4 regions of the Janthinobacterium sp. BJB401 genome follow, and region 3 is predicted to be linked to each of the others. Evidence: predicted binding sites of a transcription regulator. Region 3 holds the regulator's gene; each other region holds the start of a gene.
What was found. Region 3 encodes sigma-54, which starts transcription at its own class of promoters, with help from an activator protein. Its sites were predicted from a motif close to TGGCANGNAANCTGCTTT; they were not measured.
Positions count from the first base shown of each region.

Region 1: urtA (urea ABC transporter substrate-binding protein) is a predicted target of sigma-54. The motif match lies at 1,986-2,003, and genes of this name have one in related genera.
Region 2: HWE17_RS06630 (pilin) is a predicted target of sigma-54. The motif match lies at 2,917-2,934, and genes of this name have one in related genera.
Region 4: HWE17_RS27150 (beta-propeller fold lactonase family protein) is a predicted target of sigma-54. The motif match lies at 2,562-2,579, and genes of this name have one in related genera.

Region 1 is NZ_JABXFH010000009.1:21,047-25,788, reverse strand. It holds gene urtB (urea ABC transporter permease subunit UrtB) at 1-543, opposite strand, end outside; gene urtA (urea ABC transporter substrate-binding protein) at 680-1,933, opposite strand; gene HWE17_RS08320 (DUF4349 domain-containing protein) at 2,132-2,920, opposite strand; gene HWE17_RS08315 (transglutaminase family protein) at 2,937-3,536, opposite strand; gene HWE17_RS08310 (DUF2760 domain-containing protein) at 3,802-4,338, shown strand; gene HWE17_RS08305 (Hsp70 family protein) at 4,335-4,742, shown strand, end outside.
Region 2 is NZ_JABXFH010000006.1:133,932-138,673, reverse strand. It holds gene HWE17_RS06645 (DUF2889 domain-containing protein) at 60-620, shown strand; gene sucC (ADP-forming succinate--CoA ligase subunit beta) at 693-1,862, shown strand; gene sucD (succinate--CoA ligase subunit alpha) at 1,876-2,757, shown strand; gene HWE17_RS06630 (pilin) at 2,971-3,435, shown strand; gene HWE17_RS06625 (flagellar brake protein) at 3,457-4,179, opposite strand; gene HWE17_RS06620 (DUF6713 family protein) at 4,343-4,720, shown strand.
Region 3 is NZ_JABXFH010000002.1:212,913-217,654, reverse strand. It holds gene HWE17_RS02680 (enoyl-CoA hydratase/isomerase family protein) at 1-111, opposite strand, end outside; gene raiA (ribosome-associated translation inhibitor RaiA) at 247-609, opposite strand; gene HWE17_RS02670 (RNA polymerase factor sigma-54) at 679-2,157, opposite strand; gene lptB (LPS export ABC transporter ATP-binding protein) at 2,162-2,917, opposite strand; gene lptA (lipopolysaccharide transport periplasmic protein LptA) at 2,917-3,498, opposite strand; gene lptC (LPS export ABC transporter periplasmic protein LptC) at 3,524-4,135, opposite strand; gene HWE17_RS02650 (HAD family hydrolase) at 4,178-4,711, opposite strand; gene HWE17_RS02645 (SIS domain-containing protein) at 4,711-4,742, opposite strand, start outside.
Region 4 is NZ_JABXFH010000075.1:1,256-5,997, forward strand. It holds gene HWE17_RS27140 (ABC transporter substrate-binding protein) at 1-230, shown strand, start outside; gene HWE17_RS27145 (TonB-dependent receptor) at 285-2,438, opposite strand; gene HWE17_RS27150 (beta-propeller fold lactonase family protein) at 2,643-3,599, shown strand; gene adh (aldehyde dehydrogenase) at 3,851-4,742, shown strand, end outside.

The DNA of each region.
Region 1 (4,742 bases), on a different contig from region 3:
TTGCTTGCGTGTGGCCGCATCGGGCGCATGCAGGTTGGCGCTGGCGATCAGCACTTGCAATAGTTGTTTAATTTCAGCATCGTTTTCCCGCCCCAGCGCCGTGCGGATCAAGGGGATTTGCGCGGGATCGACCGCCTTTTGCAAGGCTTGCGCGGCAGCCAGGCGCGTGCTCCGCTCGGAAGCCAGCAGCTTCAACCCCGAGAGAGCGCCCGCCACGGCCGAGCGCAAGCGGTTGTTGACCATCACGCCATCGATGCCTTCCGGCAGCGGCACGTTCTGGCCGCTTGCCGGGTCAACCGCCTGCTCGCCATCGACGATATACACCTTGCCGTCGGGCGCGGCGTACAAGGCGTCGTCCTGCAGCGCTTGCAGCACCTTGGCCGCTTCGGGCGTGGCCAGGGCGGCGATCTGGGCCACGGCGGCGACCCTGGCGTCGGGGTCGTCGCCGGATAGCGGTTTGAGCAGATCGGGAGGGATGGCTGCCTGCGCCAACGGGGAGAACAGCAGGCAGGCGAGGACCAGCAGTTTGGGGAAGAGCTGCATGCGCATGGAGTCCTTTTATTGAAACAGATGTCTTGATGGACATCCTTACCCCCAAGGCAAGGACAGGGGTCAGACCCGGCGGGTCTGACCCCAGCTCTTTGCCTGGGGTTGCGATGACGATTCGACGCGCAAGCTTCTACAACTTCTGCTTGCCCTCATTCCCTTTGATAAACGGGCTCCACGGCTGGGCGCGTATCGGTTCCTTGGTTTTCCACACGACATTGAATTGCCCATCGGCCTTGATCTCGCCGATCATCACGGGCTTGTGCAGGTGGTGATTGGTCGCATCCATGGTCAGGGTGAAGCCCGACGGCGCCTTGACGCTCTGGCCAGCCATGGCGGCGATCACCTTGTCGGTATCGGTCGATTTCGCCTTTTCCACGGCTTGCGCCCACATGTGGATGCCGACATAGGTCGCTTCCATCGGGTCGTTCGTCACGACCGAACCCGCGTTCGGCAACTTTTGCGCCACGGCATAGGCTTTCCACTGCTTGATGAAGGCGGCATTCACGGGATTCTTGACGGACTCGAAATAATTCCACGCCGCCAAGTGGCCAAGCAAGGGCTTGGTATCGATGCCGCGCAACTCTTCCTCGCCCACGGAAAACGCGACGACGGGCACGTCCGTGGCTTTCAAGCCCGCATTGCCCAGTTCCTTGTAGAACGGCACGTTCGAATCGCCATTGATGGTGGAAATGACGGCCGTCTTGCCGCCCGTGGAAAACTTCTTGATGTTGGCGACGATGGTTTGATAGTCGGCATGGCCGAACGGCGTGTAGACCTCGCTGATATCGCTATCCTTGACGCCCTTGCTTTTCAGGAAGGCGCGCAGGATCTTGTTGGTGGTGCGCGGATACACGTAATCCGTGCCCAGCAGCACGAAGCGCTTGGCGCCGCCGCCATCCTTGCTCATCAGGTATTCCACGGCGGGGATCGCCTGCTGGTTCGGCGCAGCGCCCGTATAAAACACGTTCTTTTCCAGCTCCTCGCCCTCGTATTGCACCGGGTAAAACAGCAGGCTGTTGAGCTCCTTGAACACCGGCAAGACCGACTTGCGCGACACGGACGTCCAGCAGCCAAACACGACGGCGACCTTGTCCTGCGCCACCAACTGGCGCGCTTTTTCCGCGAACAAGGGCCAGTTCGACGCCGGGTCGACGACGACGGCTTCCAGCTTCTTGCCCAGCACGCCACCCTTGGCATTGATTTCGGCAATCGTCATCAGCGCCACATCCTTGAGCGACGTTTCGGAAATGGCCATGGTGCCGGACAGCGAGTGCAAAATGCCCACCTTGATCGTATCGGCGGCCAGGGCTGCCTGCATGTAAGTGGACGTGGCCAGGGCCAGTGCGCCGGCGGCGGCCGCTTTCAGGATGATGCGTCGTGACATGGGGACTCCTGTGATGGGTTCGTGGGGTCAAAGCTGGGCATACGATGTTGTTAAAGCAGAATGCATGCCAGCACCAGCAGGTGTCCGCCATGGTGCACGCGGCTTTTGCCGCACGAAAAAAAACCTGGCTGCACAAGGACTGTGCAGCCAGGTTTCAAATTGCCGTAAAACGGTGCGCCGGACGCAACAATTCCGGCATCAATCCTTGCGCGGCGCTCCACGCAGGCGGCGCCAGCCCTTGCGTCCCAGCGGGAACAGCAGCACGAAAGCGATCAGCCACGGCAGAATGTACGCCATGGCCGTGATGGCGTTGGCCACGCCTTCCGACAGGTTTTCCGTAAAATTGCCCAGCGCGCGCTTGACGGGCCGCCAGAACGATTGCTTGCCTTCAGCACTGATGACGACGTTCAGCAAGTCCGTGTCTATGCGCTGCATCAACAGCGCATTGGCCGCCGTCGCCTGCTCCAGCTCCACTTGCACGGTGGCCAGTTCCTTGCTCACCTTGATCAGGGCATCGACGTTCGTACCCGAACGCTTTTCCAGGTCTTGCAATTGCGCCTGGTATTGCTTGAGCATTTCCAGGCGTTTCTTGCTATCGAGCACAGGACGGCCCAGGTCTTCCACCTTGGTGCCCTGGCTGGTGACGTCGCCTTCGGCCGCGACCAGCGCGACGAGCTTCTTGATGCCGGCCGGCTTGGCGCGCATGCTGATGCGCGCATGCACATAGCGGCCGCTGTCGACGCTGGAATCGAGCAGCAGACAGCCGTTTTCCGTGTCGGCCTTGCAGGCGGCGACAACTTTTTCATACAGGGGCCGCACTTGCGCCTCATTCGTGTCGACGCTGACATTATGTTCATAGGCAAGAAACTCGCTGCCCTTTTCCTTGCCCTCAAGGCGCGCGGCGCTCGATTGCCCGCCGCTCTCGCCCTTGCTGCCGCAACCGGCCAGCAACATCAGGCCGATCAGGCCAATACAGATTTTTTTCATGATTTCTTTCTTTGGATTATTTTTGCAGAGGCAACAATTCGATATCGGGCAAGTGCGCCGCCACGTCCTGCACCGTCGCATGGCCGGTCAGGGACGCCACCACCTGCGGCAGCGGTTCCGCCCAGATTTCCGGCAAGTCGCGTTCCTCCGGCGCCAGCACGGGAAAGGCCAGCTGCTCGCGCGGCGGCGTGAAAGCGGCCGCGACGCCAGGCTTGTTGCCGCGCGCATCGACGCGGTACCAGCCAAACTCCTGCAGGTACACGGCGTTCAAGCCATGCAGGCAAAACGGCGGCCCCACTTCGCCGATGGCCAGGCGCTGGTAGCACAGGCCGGCAGGAATGCCGTTGGCGCGCAGCAATGCGGCCAGCAAATGGCTCTTCGCATAACAGTATCCCGTGCCATGCTGCAAGACGTCGGAAGCGCGGCAAGTGACGGGATTGCGCTGGTAGTCCCAGCTGTGGGCCACCTCGTCGCGCACGAAGGCAAAGCAGCGGGCCGCGATGGCCGCGTCGCCCACCGCGCCTGCCGCCAATGCGGCTGCCTTGGCGCGCACGGCCGGATGGTCGCTGTCGATATACAGGCTGCTGGCTAGATATATGGAAAAGTCGGTAGACATGGCATCGAGGTCATGCAAAAAGATAATGCGCGATTCTAGTCGAAGCGGCATGAAATCGAGCGTTTCCTTGCGCAGGAACAAAGAAAATCCGCTCGTCAGGCTCTCTGCGCGGGGGGCGGCGACTTTGGCGCCGGCCCGGTAGCTGGTATCATGCGGGCAAACGCAACCGGCCACATAGACCCGGCACAAGCACTACCCTGCGAAGCGGCCCCGCCACCGGGCGCGCCGCCGACGCCACCCTACAGATCAGAGAAACGAGTTCCCTATGAGCACATCATCGTCCCACCCATCGTTCTGGCGCCGTGTCCCGCTGGCCTTCGGCGCCTTCTTCAGCACCCTGTCGGACGCCGCCTATGCGGCCAGCGTGGAAAAGCTGTCCCTGCCCGAGGCCGCTCCCGTCGCGCCAGTCATCCTGAAAGAAGCGACGCCCGATGCCGCCCTGCAATTGCTGGCACTGCTGCAACGCGAAGCGCGCCTGATCGACTTCACCCAGGAAAACCTGGGCAGCCATGCCGATGCCGACATCGGTGCTGCCGCCCGCGTCGTGCATGAAGGCTGCGCCAAGGTCATGCGCGAATATTTCACCATCGACGCCGTGCGCCAGGAAGCCGAAGGCAGCCGCATCGTCCTGCAGGAAGGTTTTGACAGCGCGCAAGTACGCCTGACGGGCAACGTCGTCGGTTCAGCGCCATTCACGGGTACATTGAGCCATCGTGGCTGGCGCGCGTCCAGCGTGCGCCTGCCGAAACTGAGCGAGCAGCACGACGCCGCCATCCTGGCACCGGCCGAGGTGGAACTGTGAACGACACAACGAACAACACCCCGCGCTACGCCATCGGCATCGACCTGGGCACCACCCACAGCGCCCTGTCGTATGTGAACCTGGTCGAGAGCGACGGCGAGCAATCGAGCCACGGCGTGCTGAAAGTGCCGCAACTGTCGGCGCCGGGCACCGTCGAAGAGCTTTCCTTGCTGCCGTCGTTCGTCTATCTGCCGCACGCCGATGAAGTGGCGGCGGGCGACTTGGCCCTGCCCTGGGTTACCGAGGAAGCCGAAGCGCCGTTCGTCGTCGGCGAAATGGCCCGCAGCCGCGGCGCCACCACGCCGATCCGTCTGGTGTCGAGCGCGAAAAGCTGGTTGTGCCACCCGGGCGTGGACCGCCGCGCGGCTATCCTGCCGAACGACGCACCGGCGGAAGTGGCGCGC
Region 2 (4,742 bases), on a different contig from region 3:
GGCGTGCTTTATGCACATGGCTGCTTACTAATTATGGCCGCGCAAGCGGCATCGGTCTTATGCCCCTGTCAACTCCCGTATCCCGGCGCGCCTTACGGCACTCCCGCGTTATCGACGTCCAAGCGTATGTGCGCGACGACGGCCTGTGGGATATTGACGCCCGTATCACCGATATCAAAAGCTATGACGCGACCCTGGCCTCGGGCCCCCGTCCCGCCGGCGCCCCTCTGCATGACCTCCATTTACGCATTACCGTCGATCGCGAACTGACCATTGTCGAGGCCGAAGCTGCCTCCGATGCCGTGCCCTATCCCGGTTTTTGCGATACCATCGGCCCCGCTTACCGGGCGCTGATCGGTCTGAATTTATTGAAGAATTTCCGCCGCGACTTGAAACAGCGCCTGGCGGGAATCGCTGGCTGTACCCATTTGACCGAACTGGCGCAAGTCTTGCCGACTGCGACGGTTCAGGCATTTGCCGGCGATGTCTGGTCGACCCGCGACGGTGCGAATGCTGACTTATCGCATGAAAAGCCGTTTCAACTCGACAAATGCCACGCCCTGCGCACCGATGGCGGGGCGGTGGCACAGTATTACCCGCGCTGGGTAGCCAAGCCGTGACCCCGGCGCTTTCCTGTTTTTTTTGCACCACTAACCGTATTTTTACACATCAGTATCAGAAGGGAAGCCAGCATGAAAATCCATGAGTATCAAGCCAAAGAAATCCTCCGGCAGCACGGAGTGACGGTACCACGCGGTATCCCGTGCATGTCCGTCGAAGAGGCAGTCAAGGCTGCGGAAACCCTGGGCGGCCCGGTGTGGGTCGTCAAGGCACAGATCCACGCAGGTGGCCGCGGCAAGGGCGGCGGCGTGAAAGTGGCAAAATCGATCGAACAGGTCAAGGAATACGCTGACCAGATCATGGGCATGCAGCTGATCACGCATCAGACCAGCGCCGAAGGCCAGAAAGTCAACCGCCTGCTGGTGGAAGAAGGCGCCGACATCAAACAAGAACTGTACGTTTCGCTGGTCACCGACCGCGTTACCCAGAAAATCGTCCTGATGGCGTCGTCCGAAGGCGGCATGGACATCGAAGAAGTGGCCGAGAGCCACCCTGAGAAGATCCACCACGTCACCATCGATCCAGGCACCGGCCTGACCGATGCCCAGGCAGACGACATCGCCGCCAAAATCGGCGTGCCTGCCGGCTCCATCGCCGACGCGCGCGTCAACCTGCAAGGCCTGTACAAAGCGTACTGGGAAACCGACTGCTCGCTGGCCGAGATCAACCCGCTGATCGTTACCGGCAGCGGCAAAGTCATCGCCCTGGACGCCAAGTTCAACTTTGACCCGAACGCCCTGTTCCGTCATCCGGAAATCGTCGCCCTGCGCGATCTGGACGAAGAAGATCCAGCTGAAATCGAAGCGTCGAAATTCGACCTGGCCTACATTTCGCTCGACGGCAACATCGGTTGCCTGGTGAACGGCGCCGGCCTGGCCATGGCCACCATGGACACGATTAAACTGTTCGGCGGCGAGCCAGCCAACTTCCTCGACGTCGGCGGCGGCGCCACGGCGGAAAAAGTCACCGAAGCGTTCAAGATCATGCTGAAAAACCCAGGCCTGAAAGCCATCCTGGTGAACATTTTCGGCGGCATCATGCGTTGCGACGTGATCGCTGAAGGCGTCATCGCCGCAGTGAAAGCCGTCTCGCTGAACGTGCCACTGGTCGTGCGCATGAAGGGCACCAACGAAGACCTGGGCAAAAAGATGCTGGCCGATTCCGGTCTGCCTATCATCGCAGCCGACACCATGGAAGATGCAGCCAAGAGCGTCGTTGCCGCTGCTGCCGGTCAAGCTTAATTAAGGAATCAACATGTCCATTCTGATCAATAAAGATACCAAAGTCGTTACCCAAGGGATCACCGGCAAGACCGGCCAGTTCCACACCCGCGGTTGCCGCGACTACGCGAACGGCAAAGCTGCCTTCGTGGCAGGCGTGAATCCGAAGAAAGCCGGCGAAGATTTCGAAGGCATTCCTATTTTCGCTAACGTGACCGAAGCGAAAAAAGAAACCGGCGCCAACGTGTCCGTGATCTACGTACCGCCAGCAGGCGCGGCAGCGGCGATCTGGGAAGCTGTCGAAGCTGAAATGGATCTGGCCATTTGCATCACCGAAGGCATTCCTGTGCGTGACATGATGGCTCTGAAAGACCGCATGGCCAAAGCCAACAGCAAAACCTTGCTGCTGGGCCCTAACTGCCCAGGCCTGATCACGCCAGACGAAATCAAGATCGGCATCATGCCAGGTCACATCCACAAGAAGGGCCGTATCGGCGTGGTGTCGCGTTCGGGCACCCTGACCTATGAAGCAGTGGGTCAGCTGACCGCACTGGGCCTGGGCCAATCGTCGGCAGTCGGCATCGGCGGCGACCCGATCAACGGTCTGAAGCACATCGACATCATGAAGATGTTCAATGACGATCCAGATACCGACGCGGTCATCATGATCGGCGAAATCGGCGGTCCTGACGAAGCCAACGCGGCTTATTGGATCAAAGACAACATGAAAAAACCGGTCGTCGGCTTCATCGCTGGCGTGACCGCTCCTCCAGGCAAGCGCATGGGCCACGCCGGCGCGCTGATCTCGGGCGGTGCCGATACGGCACAAGCCAAGCTGGAAATCATGGAAGCTTGCGGCATCACCGTGACCAAAAACCCGTCGGAAATGGCGCGTCTGCTGAAAGCCATGCTGTAATTTCAGCCTGGTTACCGCAGTACAAAAAAGGAGCTTCGGCTCCTTTTTTTTGTCCGCAAGACAGGCCGATTCCCGGCCTGGGCGGACGATGCTGGTCCGAACCTGCCCAAATGTGTCGCTTTTCTTTCCATGCGTGTCGCCGCTGCCCGGGCGCGCCGCTGGCATGGCGCTTGCAACGTACCTGGCGTGAGCAATGCACCATGGGAGGATACGATGCGCGCGCAAAGCGGATTTACCCTGATAGAACTGATGATCGTGGTGGCCATCGCCGGCATCCTGGCGGCCGTGGCCATTCCCCAGTATGGCGACTACACGATGCGGGCCAAGGTCAGCAATGTGCTGGCGGCCGCTGCCCCCTTGAAAACGGCCGTGGCCCTGTGCGTGCAGGAAAACGGCGGCGAGGCGGCCGCCTGCAGCACGCCCACCCAGGCCGTGCCCAGCGCCATTCCCGTGTTCAGTGCCACGCGCGAAGTGGCCAGCGCCACGGTGAATAAGGGCGATATCGTGCTGACCCTGGCGGCCGACCTGGGCACCGGTATCGGTGGACAAACCGTGACGATGACCATGAAGCCGGGCACGAGCAGTCTGACCTGGTTCAATAGCACCACCGTGACGAATCCGGCGGCGAAGGAAGCGATTACCAAAAACAACATTCCCGACGTGACGCCGACGCTCTAGGTGACGCTTGTCAGCCCGGTATCAGACGATTTTTTGCCGGTCCGCGATCAGCGCTTCATAGGTGAGGTTTTGCAGCAGGGTGTAGTGGGTCGGCTCCAGGTCGATGAATTGCACGCCATACGTATAGATTTCCGCCGCCTCGGCGGCGTGGCCATTCGACGGCTTGCCCACGCTGACGTTCTGGATGCGGGCGCGCGTATTGACGCGCATCTGGTGCTTGTTCGGCTGCACCAGCAGAGTAAAGCTTAGCGCCACGCCCTCATCGTCCGGTGTGAGCATGCCGGGCGCCTCGATCAGCGCGCCCGAGACGCTGAGGTTGACGATGAACACGGGCACGGCCGCCACGTCGCGGTAGCTCAGCTGCGCCGGAATGTCCACTTTGACGCGCATGGCCGTGCGCAGGCTGGTGCCCTGGATGGCGTCCGGAAAGCTCAGGTGCACATAGTTGAGCGGGCGGCCAAAGATGCGCAGCACGCTGCAGGAAAACGAACACACGGTGACGCCGGAAAACACGCGGATGGTCAGCTTGTCGCCCTCGTTGAGCACGATGGAAGCGCCGTTTTCCATGGGAATCTTGACGATCAGGTACTCATCTTTCACATAGCCGATCAGGGTCGAGAAATGCTGGATGGGTTTGATGGTGCGGTGCGTGATGAACTGGATGCGGCCACCCACCTGCAGATTCATGGCCTCGAAGTCGAAGTCCTGGAGCTTGGTTTCCACGGCGGGCTGCTTGCTTGTCATGCGATGCTCATCTGGATATGGACGACTCGCAGTATGCATGATTTCTTGATGAAAAAGCATTTATATCAATGAAATTCATATTGGCATCGAAAAATGCCAGGTGCACGCGCCGCCGCGCGGTGCAGGCTTTACAATTGCTTCAATATTGACGAATGTAAATCCTATGCCGCGCAGCTACTTCTGGACCATGTTGTTCCTCATCCTGCATCAAATCGACGCTGCCTACTGGAAAGAGTGGGAGATGTTCCATCTGCCGGGCGGCGTGCAGGGTTTTCTCGTGTTTAACCTGGCGGCGATTGCCGTGGTGCTGATCGGCTACCGGCATGTATTGCTGAACACCAGACATGCGCCTAGCTATGCGGCAGTATGCGCCGTACTGGGCGTGGGCACCTTCCTGATCCACGCCGGCTTCGCACTGGCGGGACTGGCGCAATTTCACTTGCCCCTGTCGATCGCCATTATCGTCCTGTGCCTGGGATGTGGCCTGTGGCTATTGTTTGCATGGCGTGCGGACGATCTTCGCATACGGCACGTTTTGTGACGCGGTCTCGTGCGCGATAATC
Region 3 (4,742 bases):
CGCGCTCAGGGCGCGCACCATCTCCAGCGACAGGGAATTCAAGGCTTTCGGACGGTCGAGCACGATGTGCCCGGTGCGGTTGCGGATGGAGGTCTGGACGAAGTCGCTCATGGCAGGCAGGAAAGAAGTGAAAGTGCAAACATTCTAGCCCTTGCGCGGGGAAGATTGCGTTCAACAGGTCCAGGCGCAAAAAAGGGCGCAAGATGTGCGCCCTTAGTTGATCACAACTGCTGGAAGCGGGTGGCCTTAAACGGCGACGACGGCGTCTTCCTCGGAGTTGTCTGGCAGATGCTTGATCGCCTCTTTACCGTGCCCTTGCACTTTGGTTTTGTATTTCATCACTTGCCTATCGAGCTTGTCGATCAGGGTATCGATCGCGGCGTACAGGTCGTGCGCCAGGCTTTCCACATAGACAGTCTTGCCACTCAAACGCAGGTTGACTTCAGCCTTTTGACGTTTTTCTTTCTCTTTGAGGTTATCCACGGTCAGAATCACGGCGATATCGATAACTTGATCGAAATGACGTTTCACGCGCTCCAGCTTCGTTTGTACGTATTCACGGATGGCTGGTGTCACTTCGAGATGATGTCCGCTGATGGTGAGATTCATACACACTCCTAAAGATGATCGGGTTCGTGCGGTCCATCCTATCCGGCCCGCAGAGGAACCGAAAAAAACTTACAAACACTTACGCAGGCTCACTGGCGGAATTTTCAACGCTTCCCGGTATTTGGCAACAGTACGTCGCGCAATCACCATGCCTTGTTCCCCCAGCATGTCCGCAATCTTACTGTCGGATAAAGGATTTTTAGGGTCTTCTGCTCCTGTCAGTTGCACGATCAATGCCCGTATCGCCGTCGATGACGCTTCGCCCCCCGCTTCGGTGGCGACGTGGCTACCAAAGAAATATTTCAACTCGAACATGCCGTGCGGGGTCAGCATGTACTTTTGAGTTGTTACCCGCGAGATAGTACTCTCGTGTAAACCCAGTGTATCAGCTATTTCACGGAGCACAAGGGGGCGCATGGCAACGGCCCCATGCGAGAAAAAGTTCTTTTGTCTTTCTACTATCGCCTGTGCCACGCGCAGGATGGTGTCGAAGCGCTGGCGCATATTCTTGATCAGCCACTTGGCTTCCTGCAACTGTGCGCCCATGGCGCCCTCGCCCTTGCCCTGCTTGAGCAGGTTGGCGTACATGGCGTTGACGCGCAGGCGCGGCATGACGTCGTTGTTCAGGGTCACTTGCCAGCCATTGCGCGCGCGCTTGACGACGACGTCGGGCACCACGTAATCGGACACGTCCGAGGCGAATACGGCACCCGGATGCGGATTGCACTGGCGAATCACCGTCTGCGCCTCGCGCAAGTCTTCATCGTCGCAATCGAGGGCTTTTTTCAGCTTGTTGAAATCGCGCTGGGCAAACCAGGCCAGGTGCTTTTCCACGATGACGAGGGCCATGCGCCGCGTCACCATGGCGATGTGCGGCAAGCGCTTGATTTGCAGGGCCAGGCATTCGGACGCATTGCGCGCGCCCACGCCCGGCGGATCGAAACTTTGCAGCAGCGACAAGGCCGTGCGCATCTCGTCGGCGTCGATTTCCAGCTCTTCCGGCAGGCGCGCCAGGATGTCGTCGAGCGACTCTTCCAGGTAGCCATTGTCGTCGAGCGCGTCGATGATCAGCTCGACCAGTGCGCGGTCGCGCAATTCAAGCACCGTCACGCGCATCTGCTCCATCAGGTGCTCACGCAGGGTGCAGTGATGGGCTTCCAATTGCGGACGCGAATCTTCGTCGTCGGGCGCCTTGCCGCGGCTCGCCTCGCTCCAGTCGCTGTCGCCGCCCTCGGCTGCGGCCGGACTGTCGCCCGCCTCGCCATCAAAAGTTTCCGCTTCGGCCGGCGCGGCGGGCGCTTCCTGGCCTGGCGGCTGGGGCGGCGCTTCGGCCGGCGCCGCCGTGGAACTCAAGGCGCCATCGGACAGCAGGCGCAGCGAACGGTCGAGCGGATCATCGAGGCGTTCGAGCAAGGGATTGTCCGTCAGCAATTGCTCTAGTTCCTGGTGCAATTCCAGGGTAGACAATTGCAACAGGCGTATCGATTGCTGCAACTGCGGCGTCAGTGCCAGGTGCTGCGAAGTGCGCAGCTGCAATGATTGTTTCATTGGCTTACATGCGGAAGTGTTCGCCCAGATAGACCCGGCGTACCGACTCGTTCGCGATGATGTCGTCGGGGCGTCCCGACGCCAGCACCGAGCCCTGGTTGATGATGTAGGCACGGTCGCAGATACCCAGCGTCTCGCGCACATTATGATCGGTGATCAGCACGCCGATATTGCGCTCCTTCAAGAAACGCACGATGCGCTGGATCTCGATCACGGCGATCGGATCGACGCCGGCGAACGGCTCGTCGAGCAGCACGAAACGGGGATCGGTGGCCAGCGCACGGGCGATTTCCACGCGGCGGCGCTCGCCGCCCGACAGGGACAAGGCCTGGTTCTCGCGCAACTTTTCAATCTGCAAGTCGGCCAGCAATTTATCCAGGCGCTCCTCGATCTCGGCCTTCTTCAAAGGACGGCCTTCGACGGTCTGGATTTCCAGCACGGCGCGGATATTGTCTTCCACCGTCAGCTTGCGAAAGACGGACGCTTCCTGCGGCAGGTAGGACAGGCCCATCTGCGCGCGGCGGTGGATCGGCAGGCTGGAAATGTCCACGCCGCTGATATCGATGCTGCCGCCATCGGACGGCACCAGGCCGACGATCATGTAGAACGAGGTGGTCTTGCCGGCACCGTTCGGGCCCAGCAACCCCACCACTTCGCCGCATTCGACTTGCAGCGAGACATCATGCACGACTTGCCGCTTGCCATAGGTTTTTTGCAGACCGCGAACGATCAGGGTGCTGCCGCAACGTGTATTTTCCATTATTTCTTTCCTGGCGCGGGCGTGGCCGGCGCTTTCTCCGCCGCCGGCGCCTTGGTCTTCGGCTGGATCACCATGCGCACGCTGCCGCCATCGGGCGTGCTGGTGCCGCTGTTGGAATTTTCCATCGCAAACACTTCCTTGCGGCTGTCATACGAGATGAAGGCGCCGTTGGCCACGTCGGTCACTTTCGTGCCTTCCAGGCGCGTCAACTTGGCCCGGGAAAACAGTTTCACCACTTCCGTCTTGTTGTCGTATTCCACGCGCTCCGCTTCGCCTTCGACCCACAGGTCGCCCGCGCCATCGCGCTTCTGGCGGAAGGTGGCCAGCTTGCCGGGATCGGCCCAGAAGGTAATGAACTGGTAGCCTTGCGGATCTTCCGTGATCAGGGCCCGGCCCGCCTTCATGGTCAGGGTGCCCTTCACCAGCACGACGTCGCCCGTCAGGGTGCGCACCTGCTTGACGTCATCGACGTGGCCGCTGCGTGCCGTGATGACGGCTTCCTTCTCGGAATCGGCCTTCTCGGCATGCGCCACGCCCATGATGGCCAGGGAAAATACGGTCAACAGCAAGATCTTCTTCATAGTATGGTTTCCTTGTTTCATTCTGTCATTTTGCCGCCGCGGCCGGGCGCGGTTTCGGCGGTAGGACCATGCGCAGCGCATTCTGCACTTCCACCACGCCGGTGGCGTTATTGGCCTTCATGCCGACGCCATTGAGGCGCGAGGCGCCCGTCAGGATATCGACAGGCACGTCCGTTTCCATTCTTTCCTCATCCGGGAACACCGTCAGCGCTTCCGTCCTGACTGTCAGGTTCTGCGCCTTCGGACTGGCCACGCGGTCGATCACGACCTTGCGGTGCAGTTGCAGCCGGGTATTGTCCTGGTCGATATGCGCCAGTTCCGCGTTCATGTTCAACGGCGGCATGCCTGGCGTGAGCTTGCGCACGAAGGGCTGGTCGATATCGGACGAATCGTCGGCCGGATAATGCGTGAGCTTGGTGCCCGACACGATATAGCTGGGTTTGCCCGTCAAATCCATGCGCACCAGGCTGAAATTGGTGATGAAATAATCGGGCTCATCCAAATGTTTGCTGGCCTTGATGTCCTGGCTATTCTTGTTCATCACTTCGAGCAGCCAAAAGCTGGCCAGCGCGACAACAACCGCGCCCAGCAGGGTAAAAATCGTGCGCCAGCGATGGGCGCCTCCTGGCTTACGCATAGGGTTTCACACTTTCCAATATCACTGGCGGCAAGGCGCGCCTCACTCCAGGAACGGCGCCATGACGCGCACATAGTTGTCCTGGGCGCGCAGCAGGAATTCGCAGATCTCGCGCACGGCGCCGCGGCCGCCGCCGGCCTGCGTCACATGGTGCGCCAGGCCCTGCACTTCCGGACGCCCGCCCGGCACGCTGACGGCAAAACCGACGCGCTTCAGGATGGGGGCATCGATGACGTCGTCGCCGATATAGCCGCATTGCTCTTCCGTCAAGCCCGTCAGCGCCAGCAGTTCGCGAAACGGCGTCAGCTTGTCGTGGCCGCCCTGGTGCACATGGGTAATGCCCAGGTCCTGCGCGCGGCGCGCCGTGATGGCCGAGCGGCGCGCGCTGATGATGGCCGTCTGCACGCCCGATTCCTGCAGCAGCTTGATGCCCAGGCCATCATACACATTAAACGTTTTCATCATCTCGCCGTCCGGGCCGAAATGCAGGCTGCCGTCGGTGAGCACGCCATCGACGTCAAAGATCATCAGTCTGACCTTGGCCGCGCGTGCCAGATTGTCCGCTACGCTGTCCATCAGATCACCTTCGCTTGCGTCAAATCATGGA
Region 4 (4,742 bases), on a different contig from region 3:
TGGCCAATCGTTCGGAAATCGAATCGGTGCTGAAAAGCGATCCCGCTTTCCCCCTGAGCGAAGTGGCGTTCGCCCGCCTGCCGCGCGCGGGCTGGGCCGTGGGCCTGGCCGTCAGCAAGCAACAACTCGACGTGGCCAGGTTGCTGCAGGCAGCCATGAACGAGATGGCGGCCAGCGGCGAATTGAAAACCATCTTTGAAAAGTATGGCGTGAAGGAAGCGCGGCCGTAACAGTCCATGCTGTATGTGAAGCCCGCACATCGGAAGATGTACGGGCTTTTTGTTTTAGAAACTGTACTGCGCGCTGACACCTAACAACCAGTTGCGTCCCGGCGCCGCTTCATAGTAGCGTTTGTTACTGTCGCCGACGATGACGGAGCCCACGTAGGTCTTGTCGAAAAGATTGTTCAGGCGGGCAAATTCCTTGAAGCGCCAATTCCCCACGTTTTGTTTGGCGTTGAAGCGCGCATTGAACACCGTATAGCCGGGCGCCGGTTTTTCGATGTTGCTGTCTTCCGCGTAGACCTGGTTGCTGGCCACGCTTTCCAGCGCCGCGCCAAAACGGTCAAGTGTGTCTTTCCAGGCCAGTTCCGCGAACAGATTGGCGCTGGGCACGCCCGGCAAGCGGCTGCCTTCGCGCACGCTGCCAAACGCCTGGTCATACACGGCGTGCAGGCTGGTCAGTGCCACTTTTGTCGTGAAGCCATATGGCAAGTTCGAGTCCAGCGACACTTCCATACCCTGACGCAAGGTTTTACCTGCATTGCGATAGCTGGTGCGCCCGCCGCTGGACTTGTCGACCACCAGCTCGTCGTTGGTCTTGATCTGGAACACGGCCGCGTTTACGTGGGTGTTGTTGGCGATTCTGGCCTTGATGCCCGCTTCCAGGTTGGTGCTGGTGGCTGGTTTCAACTGGTAATTGAAGCCGCCACCGGTGCCCGAGTAAAACAGTTCATTCAAGGTAGGTGCCTCAAAACCGCGCGCGGCGCTGGCGTAGACGTTGACGTTCGGCGTCAGTTTATACAGCAGACCCAGCACCGGTGTCGTGTGGCTGAACTCCAGGCTGCCGCTGTCGTTGCCATTGCTGAGATAGTGGTCGTCGACCGCCACTTTCATCTTGCTGTAGCGCAAACCTGCACTGAGCAGCCATGGGCCGCTTTGCCATTCCGCCTGGATATAGGGATCGAGGCTGGAAACGACATTCTGCTCGTCGCGGCGCAGCTTGCCTTTTACGCCAAACGTGTTGCCGATGTAATTTTCATAGCCCGTGCGGTCGTCGCTGGAGCGGCCGTAATCGATGCCGATGGTCGTGCTCAGCTTGCCGCCTGCCAACTGGTTCACGTGCAGCCAGTTGGTGTCGATGCCGTAGAACTCACGCTGGAAGTCGACCACGCCGCCTGAATGTGTGAGTACTCCATTAATAGTTTGATTTTGTAGGAACTTGGAGAAGGCCTGATATTGGATCACGTCGCGGTTGCCGCCATACACCATTACATGCAGGCGGTCGTCGCCGAACGACTGTTCATAGGTGGCGCCGATTTGCTGGTGGTCGATACTCTTGCGCGTGTTGTAGCGCTCGGCCAGGGTGAGCTTCGGGTTCTGCGTGTCGCTCGCATCGGTTTCTCCGGCGCGCGGGTCGCGGGCAAACGTGGCCCAGGTGGCGCCCAGCGGATCTTGTGTGTTGCCCTGATGCAGGCTGTTGGCGACGATGGTCAGCTTGCTGTCCGCCGTCGGCTTGACGGTGATCTTGCCGAACGCCTGTTCGCGCGTGGCGGCGCTGTGGTCGCGGAAACCATCGGTGCGGAAGCGCGAGCCGTCGAGCACGTAGCCGATGCCGCCTGCCTGGCCTTGCGCCGTCAAGTCCACCTTGTTGGTGCCGTAGCTGCCGCCCACCACATTCAATTCGACGGACGGGGGATTTTGTCCATCTTTGGAAAACAGCTGGATCACGCCGCCCGAATGGTTGCCGTAGATGGCAGAAAACGGTCCGCGCAGCACTTCGATGCGCTCGGCCGTATCGAGGTTGAACGTGGCGGCCTGGCCCTGGCCATCGGGCATGCTGGCGGGAATGCCATCGCTGATCAGCTTGACGCCGCGCACGCCGAAGGCCGAGCGGGCGCCGAAGCCGCGCGACGAGATCTGCAAGTCTTGCGCGAAGTTCTGGCGGTTTTGCACAACCAGCCCTGGCACGGCGGCCAGCGCTTCCGACGCGTTGACGCGGATTTGGCCATCCTGGATGCGGGCGCTGTCGACCACGTCGATCGAGGCCGGCACTTCCTGGCTGGGGTGGGCGATGCGGCTGCCGCTGACGACCACCGTATCCATCAGTTGCCCGTTGGCCAGGTCAGCTGCCTCGGCGGCAAAGACGTGGGGGGCGAGGGTGGCGCTGCCGGCGACAAACAGGCTGGCGATGGTGTTCAGGCGGAAACGATGCTGCATGCGGATTCTCCAATGTGAATAAAAGCCTGCTTTGGTCGCGTGCGCGGCGCAGGTCTGCATAGTTGTATCAAGCAATATGCCTGCCATGTCTCCATTGGTGGGCTGAAATTATACGCGTGTCAGTGGCACGGCGTTTGCATGCAGCAATGTTCAGATGCGCCGATGCCGCGCGCTTTTCCTGTGTTTTGCCATCGAAAGGTGATTATGCCCAACTTCTTCCTGCGCTTGCGCCAAGTTTTCTGGCTGTTGCCGGCGCTCGCCAGCACCGCCGTCCAGGCCGCTCCCTTTGCTTATGTCCCCAATGAAAAATCGGGCACCCTGAGCGTGATCGATACGGCGACCGACCAGGTCGTGCGCCAGATCGCCGCAGGCAAGCGTCCGCGCGGCATTGCCGCCGACCCCAGCGGGCGGCAATTGTTTGTCACGGACGCGGCCAGCAGCGCCTTGCTGCTGATCGATAACGCTGGCGGCGCGCCCGTGCGCACGGTGGCGCTGGGCAAGTCGCCGGAAGGTGTCAGCGCCTCGCAAGATGGTAGTCATGTGGCCGTGGCCGTCGAGGAAAACAATAGTGTGGCCTTGCTCGACGGGCATACAGGCAGCTTGCTTGCCGATATCAAGGTGCACGGACGTAACCCGGAACATGCCGTTTTCAGCCCCGATGGGCGCTGGCTGCTGGTCAGTGCGGAAGAGGCCGAGCAAGTCGACGTCATTGATGTGGCACAACGCCGCCAGGTGGCGTCCATTGCCGTGGGACTGCGCCCGCGCGGCATCGGCTTCAGTCCGGACTCGGGCCGTGCCTACGTGGCGTGCGAACTGGTCAATGCCGTCTACGTCATCGACATGGCCGCGCGCAAGGCCATCGCCACCATTCCTGCGGGCAAGAATGCCAACGGCATCGTGGTCCATCCCGGCGGCAAGCAGGTGTATGTCTCGAACGGTATCGATGGCACGGTGATGGTGATCGACACGGCCAGTCATCAGGTCACGGCCACCATTCCCGTCGGCAAGCGCCCGTGGAATATGGCCATCACGCCCGATGGCGCCAAGCTGTACGTGGCCAATGGCCGCTCGAACAGCGTTTCCGTCATCGACACGGCCAGCGCGCAGAAGGTGGCCGATATTGCCGTGGGCGAATTGCCATGGGGCGTGGTGATTCGCTAGTGGCACAGGCGCAGGTGTTCCAGTCTGGTACACCTGTTCCATTGTGCAGCGGCTCAAGCCCGGGCATGCGCTGAAAAGCGCGCCGGTATTGATGCCGCGCCCTTGCAACAAGAGTAAAACCGGCTAAGTTTGTAGTGGGATGGCGAGCTGGCACGGCATTTGCGGAAGACTCCGTGTACTCACCCCATCTGTACCAGGACGTTTAATTTTAATTAAGTAATTCCATTCTAATTAACCCGATAGAGGACGACATGAATCTCGCAGACATCAGCAAACTGGGCGTAGCCAATCCCTTCAAACAACGCTATGACAATTACATCGGCGGCAAATTTGTTGCCCCAGTAAAAGGTGAATACTTTCCTAACATCACGCCGATCACCGGCTTGCCGTTTTGCGAAATCGCCCGCTCCACGGCGGAAGACGTCGAACTGGCGCTGGACGCCGCGCATGCCGCCAAGGATGCCTGGGGCAAGACCTCGCCTGCCGAGCGCGCCAATATCCTGAACCGCATCGCCGACCGCATCGAGCAGAACCTGAGCCTGATCGCCACGGCGGAAACCATTGACAACGGCAAGCCGATCCGCGAAACGATGAATGCCGACATTCCGCTGGCCATCGACCATTTCCGTTATTTTGCCGGCTGCATCCGCGCGCAGGAAGGTTCTGTCGCGCAAATCGATGCGGAAACCTATGCCTACCACTACCACGAGCCGCTCGGTGTCGTGGGTCAGATCATTCCGTGGAATTTCCCGATTCTGATGGCCGTGTGGAAACTGGCGCCAGCCCTGGCCGCCGGCAATTGCGTGGTACTTAAGCCGGCCGAGCAGACGCCAGCGTCCATCATGGTGTTGATCGAGCTGATCGGCGACCTGCTGCCGCCGGGCGTGTTGAACATCATCAACGGTTTCGGCCTGGAAGCGGGCAAGCCGCTGGCGTCGAGCAAGCGCATCGCCAAGATCGCCTTTACGGGCGAAACGGGCACGGGCCGTTTGATCATGGGCTACGCCGCGCAAAACCTGATTCCCGTCACCCTGGAGCTGGGCGGCAAGTCGCCGAACATCTTCTTTGAAGACGTGATGGATGCGGACGACGAGTATTTCGACAAGTGCCTGGAAGGTTTTGCCATGTTCGCGCTGAACCAGG